Regions from separate parts of the Nonomuraea rosea genome, predicted to be linked through region 2. Evidence: riboswitches for the same ligand, from Rfam matches in the RefSeq annotation. Region 2 holds a riboswitch; the other holds the start of a gene.
The links. Region 2 has a riboswitch for cyclic di-AMP ahead of ABEA43_RS25545 (C40 family peptidase). Riboswitches for the same ligand answer to the same signal wherever they lie in the genome.

Region 1: another riboswitch for cyclic di-AMP. It lies ahead of ABEA43_RS14875 (CHAP domain-containing protein); the one in region 2 lies ahead of ABEA43_RS25545 (C40 family peptidase).

Annotation. Positions count from the first base shown of each region.
Region 1 is NZ_BAABDQ010000005.1:247,786-253,226, forward strand. Features, by position in the region: gene ABEA43_RS14865 (ABC transporter ATP-binding protein) at 1-727, shown strand, start outside; gene ABEA43_RS14870 (ABC transporter ATP-binding protein) at 724-2,676, shown strand; gene ABEA43_RS14875 (CHAP domain-containing protein) at 2,778-3,488, opposite strand; cyclic di-AMP (ydaO/yuaA leader) riboswitch at 3,501-3,637, opposite strand; gene ABEA43_RS14880 (Gfo/Idh/MocA family protein) at 3,755-4,708, opposite strand; gene ABEA43_RS14885 (aldo/keto reductase) at 4,728-5,441, opposite strand, start outside.
Region 2 is NZ_BAABDQ010000011.1:90,080-95,520, forward strand. Features, by position in the region: gene ABEA43_RS25530 (aldo/keto reductase) at 1-463, shown strand, start outside; gene ABEA43_RS25535 (branched-chain amino acid aminotransferase) at 526-1,623, opposite strand; gene ABEA43_RS25540 (3-isopropylmalate dehydrogenase) at 1,842-2,888, opposite strand; cyclic di-AMP (ydaO/yuaA leader) riboswitch at 2,988-3,137, shown strand; gene ABEA43_RS25545 (C40 family peptidase) at 3,156-3,761, shown strand; gene serA (phosphoglycerate dehydrogenase) at 4,267-5,441, opposite strand, start outside.

The DNA of each region.
Region 1 (5,441 bases), on a different contig from region 2:
CGCTTGCCTGGAGCGGGTGAGCTTCACCTACCCCAACGGCACGGCGCCGGTGCTCAAGGGGCTGGACCTGCGGATCCGGCCAGGCGAGCGGCTGGCCGTCGTCGGGCTGAACGGCGCGGGCAAGACCACGCTGGCCAAGCTGCTCACGGGCCTGTACCCGGCGCAGGAGGGCCGTGTCGTCCCGATCCCGGATGCCGCCGTGGTGTTCCAGGACTTCGCGCGCTATCCGCTGCCGCTGCGTGACAACATCCGGCTCGGGGACCCCGCCTTCGACGGTACGGACGCCGACGTGCTGGCCGCCCTGACGGCGGTCGACGCCACGGACCTGCTGGACGGTCTGCCCGACGGGCTGGACACGCCGCTGTCCCGCGCCTTCACCGGCGGCCGCGACCTGTCCGGCGGGCAGTGGCAGAAGGTGGCGCTGGCCCGCGCCGTCTACGCGCTGAACGCCGGGCGGCAGGTGCTGGTCGTGGACGAGCCCACCGCCCATCTGGACGCGCGGGCGGAGCGAGAGGTGTTCGAGCGGCTGCTCGAACGCACACGTGGCCGCACCCTCGTGCTCATCTCGCACCGGTTCGCCACCGTGCGCCGGGCCGATCGGATCGTCGTGCTCGACGACGGCGCCGTCGCCGAGGAGGGCGGCCACGCCGGGCTGCTGGCGCTGGACGGCCGGTACGCGCGCTGGTACCGGATGCAGGCCGGCCTGCTCCTGGGCGGCGCCCGATGACGGCGTGGGGCACGCTCCGTACGCTGCTGGCGCTGGCCTGGCGGACCGACCGGCGAGCCGGCCTCGCCCTGGCGGCCTTCCTGGTCCTGGGCGCCGTCAGTCATGGGCTGGTCGGCATCCTGCTCCGCGAGCTGACCGACGCCGCCACCGCGGGTGCGGCCGCGTCCGGCGCGGGGTGGGGCGTGGCCGCGGGGGCCGCGCTGGCCGCCGGGGTGGCCCTCGGCCGCGCCGAGCTGGCCCTGATGCAGGAGCTCGCCGAGCGGATGGGCCTGGCCGTGCAGGAGGAGATCCTCACCCTGACCTCCGGCGTGCCCACCGTCGAGCACCTGGAGCGGCCCGCCTACCTGGACAAGCTGCAGGTGCTGCGCGAACAGAGCCGGCAGCTGTACTTCGCGGTCTGGGCGGTCGCCCTGGCAGTGGAGCACGGCGTGCAGATCGCCGTCGGGGTGGCGCTGCTGGCCGCCGTCCATCCGCTGCTCCCGCTGCTGCTGGGCGTGGCCGTGCTGCCCTCGCTGCTGGTACGCCGCGGGGCCGCCGCCCGCATCGACGCCGCGACCGAACGCACCGCTGAGGCCACCCGGCTGGAGCAGCACCTGTCCGAGTCCGTCACCGCCCCCGAGACGGCCAAGGAGGTACGGCTCTGCGGCGCCGCCCCGGCGCTGGAATCGATGGCCGGGGACCGCTGGGAGGAGGTGTCGGCCGGGCTGTCGCGGGCCAGGACGCGCGCGGCGCTGCGTACGTTCTGCGGGGGCGCGGTGTTCATCACCGGATACGTGGCCACGCTCGGCTGCACGGCCTGGCTGGCCCGGCGGGGGCTCGCCACGGCGGGGGACGTCGTGCTGGTGGCCACGGTCGGCGTGCAGTTCGTCACCCAGGCCTCCCGGCTGGCCTTCCACCTCGGCTCGGTCGCCGCGGGCCTGCGCGCCGCCACCCGCCTGGCCTGGCTCCGCACCTACGCCCGCACCCGAACCTCCGCCCCGCCCCGCACCCCGGCCCGGAGACCCGACCCCACGGGCCCCGACCCCACGGGCCCCGAGCCCACGGGCCCCGAGCCCACGGGCCCCGACCCCACGGGCCCCGACCCCACGGGCCCCGACCCCACGGGCCCCGACCCCACGGGCCCCGAGCCTGCGCGGTGCGGGCCTGCGCCGTACGAGCCGCCTGAGTGGCTTCGGGACGGGATCACCCTGCGGGAGGTGTCCTTCGCCTATCCGGGCACGGACCGGCCGGTCCTGCGCGACGTCAGCCTGCACCTGCCGGCCGGAGCCACCGTGGCGCTGGTTGGAGCGCACGGCTCCGGCAAGACCACCCTGGCCAAGCTGCTCTGCGGCCTCTACCGGCCCGACCGGGGCGAGATCCTGCTGGACGGCACACCGCTGCACAAACTCCCCCCGGAACGCTGGCGGGCCAGGATCAGCGCGGTGTTCCAGGACCTGGTGCGCTTCGAGCTGACCGCCGCGGAGACCGTCGGCATCGGCGACCTGCCCCGCCTGACGGACCGGGCCGCCGTGGCGAGGGCACTGGAGCAGGCGGGCGGCACGGAGCTGGTCGCGGGCCTGCCCCGCGGCCTGGACTCCGAGCTGGGCGGCACCTTCGCCGCCGGCGTCGAGCTGTCCGGCGGCCAGTGGCAGAAGCTGGCCCTGGCCAGGGCCTCGATGCGAGCCGGGCCGCTGCTGCTGGTGCTGGACGAGCCGACCGCGTCCCTGGACGCGCCCGCGGAGAGGGCCGTCTTCGCCCGCTACGCCCAGGCCGCCCGCCGCGCCGCCCGGGGAGCCGCCGTCACCCTGCTGATCACCCACCGTTTCCCCACCGTGCGGATGGCCGACCTGATCGTCGTGCTGGACCGCGGCCGCATCGTCCAGCAGGGCACCCACGACGAGCTGCTCGCCCGCCCCGGGCGCTACGCCGACCTGTACGCCATCCAGCGCGAAAGCCTCGCCCACCGGTGAGCACCCATGGGCGAGGCTTTCCAGAAAACGCAGCGAGCGCGCGCCCCGGGGCGGGGCGCGCGCTCGCTGTCATGGAAGGCAAGGAGCCTGCCGGTGGCCGATCAGGCGTACTGCGGGTAGCCGTAGCCCACGACCTGGGACTTCGGACGGACGCGCTCTTCGACCTTGCCGTTGCCGGTGTTGCCCTCGACCGTCGAGATGGTGCCGTCCTGGTTGTCCTTCACGACGAACCCGACGTGCTGGATGTCGCTGAGGTCCTTGCCGCCGCTCCAGGAGAAGAAGACCACGGCGCCGGGCTTGGCCAGGGCGCCGAAGCGGTGGTTGGCCTTGAACCACTTGGCGTGGGCGACGGTGTAGGCGTCCCAGCCGACCTGCGGGCGGGCGCCGGTCTGCTCACCGACCCAGGAGACGAACATCGAGCACCAGGCGGCGTTCAGGTACGCGGTCCTGCTTCCGCCGTCACGGGCGACGGTCTCGGCGGCACGCTGCGAACCGGCGTACCACTGCTGGAACTTGGTGCCGCCGCCGGCGGCGTTCTCGGAGGTGCCGACCTGAGCCTTGGCGAAGGCCAGGACCTGGTCGGCGGTGACGTTGACCTTGGTCTCCGCGGCATTGCCGCCCTTGGCGCCGGCCTCGTGGGCGGCGATGGCGGAGTCCGGGTGGCGCGCGGCGGTGGCCGCGGCGACGCCGGTCGCGGTGTCGGCGCTGGCCGTCATGGTGTGGGCGCCGAGAGCCGACGCGGCGATGGTGGCGCCGAGGAGGGCGCGGGCGATCTGGATCTTCGGGGCAGCAGTGAAACGGTGCTTCGCCATCGAGGGGGTTACTCCTTGCTTCCATGCCGCTTACCGGGTTAGCTGACGGGTTCGGGCGTGGAAGCTGCCCTACGGCACCGAAGTGCCGATTCACCCCAAAGGACTGGGTCCCCGGTTCCGCCCGAAGGCGAATTCAGCGGTCACAGGACGATCCTGTGATGTGTCGTGCGATGGTTGGACATCGCCGGACAAACCGGACGTATGCCACGAGATGCCCCATAAGGTAATACATGAGGCAAGAGGATTACAAATCCATAAAAGCCCAGCTAGGCGAGTTGCCTGCGAGCGTCGGCCAGAAGCCCCATCATGGCAAGGGATTCGTCAAGTGGCATGATCGAGGATTCGGTCCTGCCTTCGGCCGTCGCGGCACGGACTTCGCGGATCTCGCCGGCGTATCCGTTGTCGGCCGGATCGAGCACATGCTCTTCCGGCTCCATGGAGGGCCCGGTGAGGAGGATCCGCTGCGGCGCCCAGAACGGCGCCTGGATGTCCGCCCGCATCTGCGTACCCACAACACGGGCATCGTTCGGGTAATTCCCGAGCAATGAGACCTCCACCAGGGCCTTTACGCCACCGGGGTAGAGCAGGACGCCGCCCGCCTCCGCGTCCACGCCGTTGGGCGCCAGAGCGCCGGTGACACGCAGCCCCGAGGGCATCCCCAGCAGGAGCTGCGCCAGGCCGAACGGGTAGATCCCCAGGTCGAGCAGAGCCCCGCCGCCCAGCTCTGGCGCCCACAGGCGGTGCGCGGGGTCGTAGGGGGCGGCGAAGCCGAAGGAGGCCTGCACGGAGCGGAGGTCGCCGAAGCGCGGGTCGGCCGCGATGAGCCGGATGAGCGGATTGAACCGCATCCACATGGCTTCCATCAGGAACACGCCTGCCTCCCGTGCCAGGCGCACCATCTTCTCGGCGTCGTCCACGATCGCGGCCAGCGGCTTCTCGCAGAGCACGGCTTTACCCGCGGCGATGGCGGCCTCGGCCACCTGGAGGTGCTGGGTGTGCGGCGTGGCCACGTAGACGGCGTCCACGGCAGGATCGGCGCACAGACGCTCGTAGGAGTCGTACGCCGAATCCGCGCCCAGCGTGCCGGCCAGCGCCTGGGCCCTGCCCAGGTTCCTGGAGCCGACGGCGGCCACCCGCATGCCGGGCTCCGCCGCGATGGCCGCGCCCACCTTACGGGCGATGGTGCCCGTAGCCGCTATTCCCCAGCCGAAATCCCGCACGCCGGAGAGCGTAGACCCATCACGTCATGTTGAACGTGTCGGGGTCGGGCCCGATGCGCAGCCCCCTGTTCAGGGCGCCGATGGCGGCCATGTCCTCGGCGTCGAGGATGAAGCCGAACACGTCGATGTTCTCGGCGATGCGCGACGGGGTCGCGGACTTGGGGATGACGACGTTGCCGAGCTGCAGGTGCCAGCGCAGCACGATCTGCGCGGGCGTCTTGCCGTACTTGTCCGACAGCACCGCCAGCGCCGGGTCGGCGAGCAGCCCCTTGCCCTGGCCGAGCGGGCTCCACGCCTCGGTGAGGATGCCGTTGGCCTCGTGGAAGGCGCGCATCTCCCGCTGCTGCAGGTACGGGTGCAGCTCGATCTGGTTGATGGACGGCTGGATCTCCCCCTCCTCCATCAGCCTCGTGAGGGCCTGAACGGTGAAGTTCGACGTGCCGATGGCCTTCACCCGCCCGTCACGGTAGATCTTTTCCATCGCCTTCCACGCCTGCACGTACTTGTCCTGCTGCGGCACGGGCCAATGGATGAGGAACAGGTCGATGTAGTCCAGGCCCAGCCTGGACAGGCTCTCGTCGAAGGCCTCGGCGGCCCGGCCGTGGTCGCCGTTCCAGAGCTTGGTGGTGACGAACACCTTCTCGCGCGGTAGCCCGCTGGCGCGCACGGCGCGGCCCACGCCCTCTTCGTTGCCGTAGGCGGCGGCGGTGTCGATATGCCGGTAGCCGGCCTC
Region 2 (5,441 bases):
GCAGACCGAGTACTCGCTGTTCAACCGGGCTCCTGAGCAGGAGGTGCTGCCGGTCTGCGCGGAGCTGGGGGTCGGCTTCGTGGCCTACAGCCCGCTGGGCAGGGGCCTGCTCGGCGGCGCGATCCGCGGTCAAGGGGAGCTGGGGCCGCGCGACTGGCGCAGGGGGAATCCGCGCTTCCAGGAGGGCAACCTCGACCACAACGTGGCGCTGGCCGACTCCGTGGCGACCCTGGCGGCCGAGCAGGACCTGACGGTGGCGCAGCTCGCGCTGGCCTGGCTCACGCACCAGAACGCCGTGCCGATCCCCGGGACCAGCCGGGTGGCGAACGTGCGGGCCAACGCGGCGGCGGGCGACGTGACGCTGGACAAGGAGGTGCTGCTGCGGCTGGAGGAGCTGGTGCCGCCAGGAGCGGCGGCCGGCGCCCAGGGCGATGCCGCCTACCTGGGCAACATCGACCGCTGAGAGCACGAGCCGAGAGGACGCCGGCGCCTCGGGGTGTGGGGCCCCGAGGCACCGAGTGCGGGTCAGACGATCTTGTGGACCCAGTTGTGGGCGTCGGGGCGGGCGCCGTACTGGATGCCCACCAGCTCCTCACGCACCCGCATCGTCACCGGCCCGGGGGTGCCGTCGGCCACGGTCCAGGAGCGGTCCGCGCCCTTGACCGTGCCCACCGGCGTCACCACGGCGGCCGTCCCGCACGCGAACACCTCCGTGAGCTCGCCCGACTCCGACGCCGCCTGCCACTCCTCGACCGAGATGAGGCGCTCCTCCGTCTCCAGGCCCAGGTCCCCGGCCAGCTCCAGGATCGACTCCCTGGTGATGCCGGGCAGCAGGGTGCCGGTCAGCTCCGGGGTGACGAGCTTGTTGCCGAAGACGAAGAACAGGTTCATCCCGCCCATCTCCTCGACGTACTTGTGCTCGCCCGCGTCCAGCCACACCACCTGGTCGCAGCCGTTCTCCACGGCCTGCCGCTGCGCGACGAACGCGGCCGCGTAGTTGCCGCCGCACTTCGCGAAGCCGGTGCCGCCGGGGGCGGCGCGCGTGTACTCCGTGGACAGCCACACCGAGACCGGCTTGATGCCGCCGGTGAAGTACGAGGCCGCCGGCGAGGCGATGACCATGTACTTGTAGGTCCTCGACGGGTAGTTGACCCCCAGCCCCGCCTGGGTGGCGATCATGAAGGGGCGCAGGTAGAGGCTGTGCCCCTCGGTGGTCGGCACCCACTCCTTGTCGGTCTCGACGAGCAGCTCCAGCGAGTCGACGAACGTCTCCTCCGGCAGCTCCGGCATGGCCATGCGGAGCGCGGAGCGGTTGAACCGGCCGGCGTTCGCGTACGGGCGGAAAGTCACGATCGACCCGGTGGTCTGGCGATACGCCTTCAAGCCCTCGAACAGCTCCTGGGCGTAGTGGAAGACCGAGGTGGCCGGGTCGAGCGAGAGCGGCCCGTACGGCATCAGCCTGGCGTCGTGCCACCCCTCGCCCTCGGTGTAGTCGATCGAGATCATGTGATCCGTGAAGGTCTGCCCGAAACCGGGGTTCGCCAGTACCTGCTCCCGCTCGGCCGCGGTGCGAGCGTGGTCGGATAGCTGCACGTCGAAGCTGAGCTTCTGAGCGATGGTCATGACGGCGGTCCTTCTCTCTGCGACTCTACGAAAACCTAACGAAGCTGCGAAATCTACGAACCTGCGGAGCGGCGCTGCCCGCGCGAGGCGGTCCGTACTTCCTATTGTCTCGCTATATGGGATGGCAAGCGGCCAATGGGGTGGTTCGACCGTTTGGACGCGAAAAAGCGCCTGGCAGTCCTCTTCGGACCACCAGGCGCGTTCGGGGCTAGGCGGTCCTAGCCGGATACTCGCGCGGTGATGTCGTCACCGATCTCGTGGGTGGTGCGGCCCGCCCAGCCGGCCAGCCGGTCCACGATGTCGTCGGCCACCGCCTGCTCGACCCTGGCCGACTCGGCGTGCAGGCCGAGGTGGTCGAGGAGCATGGCGACGGAGAGAATGGTCGCGGTGGGGTCGGCCTTGCCCTGCCCGGCGATGTCGGGCGCGCTGCCGTGCACCGGCTCGAACATGCTGGGCGTGCTGCGCTCAGGGTTGATGTTACCGCTGGCCGCCAGGCCGATGCCGCCCGCGATGGCCGCGCCGAGGTCGGTGATGATGTCGCCGAACAGGTTGTCGGTGACGACCACGTCGAACCGCTCGGGCTGGCTGACGAAGAACATCGAGGCCGCGTCGATGTGGCTGTAGTCGGTCGTGACCTCGGGGAACTCCTCGGCCACGCGGTTGACCGTGCGCTGCCACAGGTCGCCGGCGTAGGTGAGCACGTTCGTCTTGTGGACGAGCGTCAGCTTCTTGCGGGGCCGCGACTTGGCCTTCTCGAACGCGTAGCGCACCACGCGCTCAACGCCGTAGGCGGTGTTGAGCGACTCCTGGGTGGCGATCTCGTGCGGGGTGCCGCGCCGCATGACGCCGCCGGTGCCCGCGTAGAGGCCCTCGGTGCCCTCGCGGACGACGATCATGTCGATGTTCTCGGCGGGCGTGTCGGCCAGCGGGGTCGCCACCCCGGGGAACAGCTTGACCGGCCGCAGGTTGACGTAGTGGTCGAACTCGAACCGCAGGCGCAGCAGCAGGTCGCGCTCAAGGACGCCGGGCGGCACGCTGGGGTCGCCGACCGCGCCGAGCAGAATCGCGTCATAGCCGCGCAGCTCCTCCAGCACCGCGTCCGGCAGCGTCTCGCCGGTACGGTGGTAGCGGGCGGCTCCCAGGTCGTAGTGAGTGGGCTCGATCTTCGTGCCCACCGCCTCCAGGACCTTGAGTCCTTCGGCTACGACCTCGGTGCCGATGCCGTCTCCAGGGATGACGGCCAGGCGGATGTTACGCGACTCCATGGGCGGTACCTTACCGGCTCGTCTCGACTGACGAACACACCATCTCATTTTTCGGACGTCCAGTTTTGCCCGATTTGCGGCCTTTTGACCATTTCGTTAGAGTCCGTCGGGCCTAATCCACGCAGCCGCTGCGTGGAGCCGGGGACCCACTTTCCCCCCAAGGGGCGAATCGGCCGCTCACCTGCGCCGTAGGGCTACTTCCAGGCCCGAGCCCGTCAGCTAACCCGGTCGGCCTCGTGGAAGGACAGTCCTCTGTCTCCCATCGCATTGCCACGCGTCGCCCTGGTTCTGGCGGCAGGCATCACCGGGCTCGCCCTGAGCACTCCAGCCCAGGCGGCCACCCCGAAGAACGACTCGGCCGGCACTCCGCAGGACAGCTCGGCCATCACCCTCACGGGCGCCGACATCAAACGCATCCGGCTGCAGAACGCGCCCAAGCCCGCCTGGAAGACCGCCCTGGGATTCGCCATGCAGAAGCGCGGCATCCCGTACGTCTGGGGCGGCACCAGCGACCGAGGATACGACTGCTCGGGACTCATGCTCCGGGCCTATGAGGACGCGGGCATCGAGCTGCCGCGCACGGCCAGAGAGCAGTACGGCGCGTTCTCGAAGAAGATCGCCTGGAAGGATCTCAAGCCAGGCGATCTGGTCTTCTTCAGCAACCTGGGACATGTCGGGATGATCTCCCGCCCCGGTTACATGGTGCACGCGCCGCACACCGGCGACGTGGTCAAGGAAGAACAGCTCTCCGAATGGCGCAGAACCGCCTTCGTGGGCGGCGTACGGCCCGATCCCAAGGGCGTGCGGCGATGGACGGAGCTCAAGGAGCAGCGTGACGCTCCGGCGCCGGCCAGACTGACCGCCACCCTGTAAAGGACTACCCGGCGTGGGCGGCCCGGCGCGGGGCGGCCCACGCCGGGTGGGGTGCTAACGACCGGAGTTTTGCGGCGCGCCACCGTTGTCCCGGCGGTCCAGCGCGGTCTGAACGGCCTCCGCGGCCTCGTCCTCGTGCTCTTCTGTGCGATTCCAGGCATACATCTCGTACATGTGGACTCATCTCATTTCGCGGGCGCGTTCCAACGGAAGAAGTCGGACCCCGGTCGCGAATCCGAACCGGGCCTGATCTCGTGGTCCGGGTCACGGACCGGACGAAAGGGGCTTATTGGCCGACACAACGCCGCTCACCGCGGCGAGTCGTCGACCTGCCCTAACAGGCCCCGCCGCGGCAGGTAATAAGTACGAGAACCTGGCGCATTTCCAGCAACAGTACCCCAGCAATCTCGTTGGATGTCCTAGTATCTCGCATGCTGAGACAACAGAAAGGGCCGCCACCCGGGAACGATCCGGGTGGCGGCCCTCAAGCGACGGCGGGAGGAGGTCAGCCCTCCAGGTCCACCGAGCGGCCGCTCTCGCCGCCGATCTCGGTGACGATCTGGTCGACCACGTCGGCCGGGATCGCGGAGTCGACCGTCAGCGCGATGAGCGCCTTGCCGCCCTTGACGTCACGGGCCACCTGCATCGAGGCGATGTTGATGCCGTGCTCGCCGAGGAGGCGGCCGACGACGCCGACGATGCCCGGACGGTCGGCGTAGGTGAAGAAGCACAGGTGAGCCGTCGGCTCGATCTCCATCTCGTAGCCGTTGACCTCGACGATCTTGGTGATCTGCCGCGGCCCGGAGAGCGTGCCGGAGACCGAGACCCGGCGGCCGTCGGCGAGCACGCCGCGCACGGTCACCACGTTGCGCCAGTCAGGGCTGTCGGAGCTGGTGACCAGCTCGACGGTGATGCCGCGGTCCTTGGCCAGCAGCGGGGCGTTGACGTAGGTGACCTGCTCCTCGATCACGTCGGTGAACACGCCCTTGAGCGCGGCCAGCTCGATCACCCGCACGTCCTGGGAGGCGATCTCGCCGCGGACCTCGATGTCGAGCTTGGTGGCGACCTCACCGGCCAGGGCGGTGAACACCCGGCCCAGCTTCTCGGCCAGCGGCAGGCCCGGCTTGACGTCCTCGGCCACCACGCCGCCCTGGACGTTGACGGCATCCGGCACGAACTCGCCCGCGAGCGCCAGCTTCACGCTGCGCGCGACCTGGGTGCCGGCCTTCTCCTGGGCCTCGTGCGTGGAGGCGCCCAGGTGCGGGGTGGCGACGACCTGGTCGAGCTCGAACAGCGGGCTGTCGGTGCAGGGCTCCTTGGAGAAGACGTCCAGGCCCGCGCCCGCGACCCGGCCCTCCTTGATCGCCGAGTAGAGGGCGCCCTCGTCCACGATGCCGCCGCGGGCCACGTTGATGATCCGCACCGACGGCTTGACCTCGTGCAGCTCCTTGTCACCGATGAGCCCGAGCGTCTCCTTGGACTTGGGCAGGTGGACGGTGATGAAGTCGGCCTGCTTGAGGACCTCTTCGAGGCTGAGCAGCTTGACGCCCATCTGCGCGGCGCGGGCCGGCGGCAGGTAGGGGTCGTAGGCGATCAGCTCGACGCCGAACGGCTGCAGCCGCTGAGCCACGAGCTGGCCGATCTTGCCGAGGCCGAGGATGCCGACGACCTTCTCGTCCA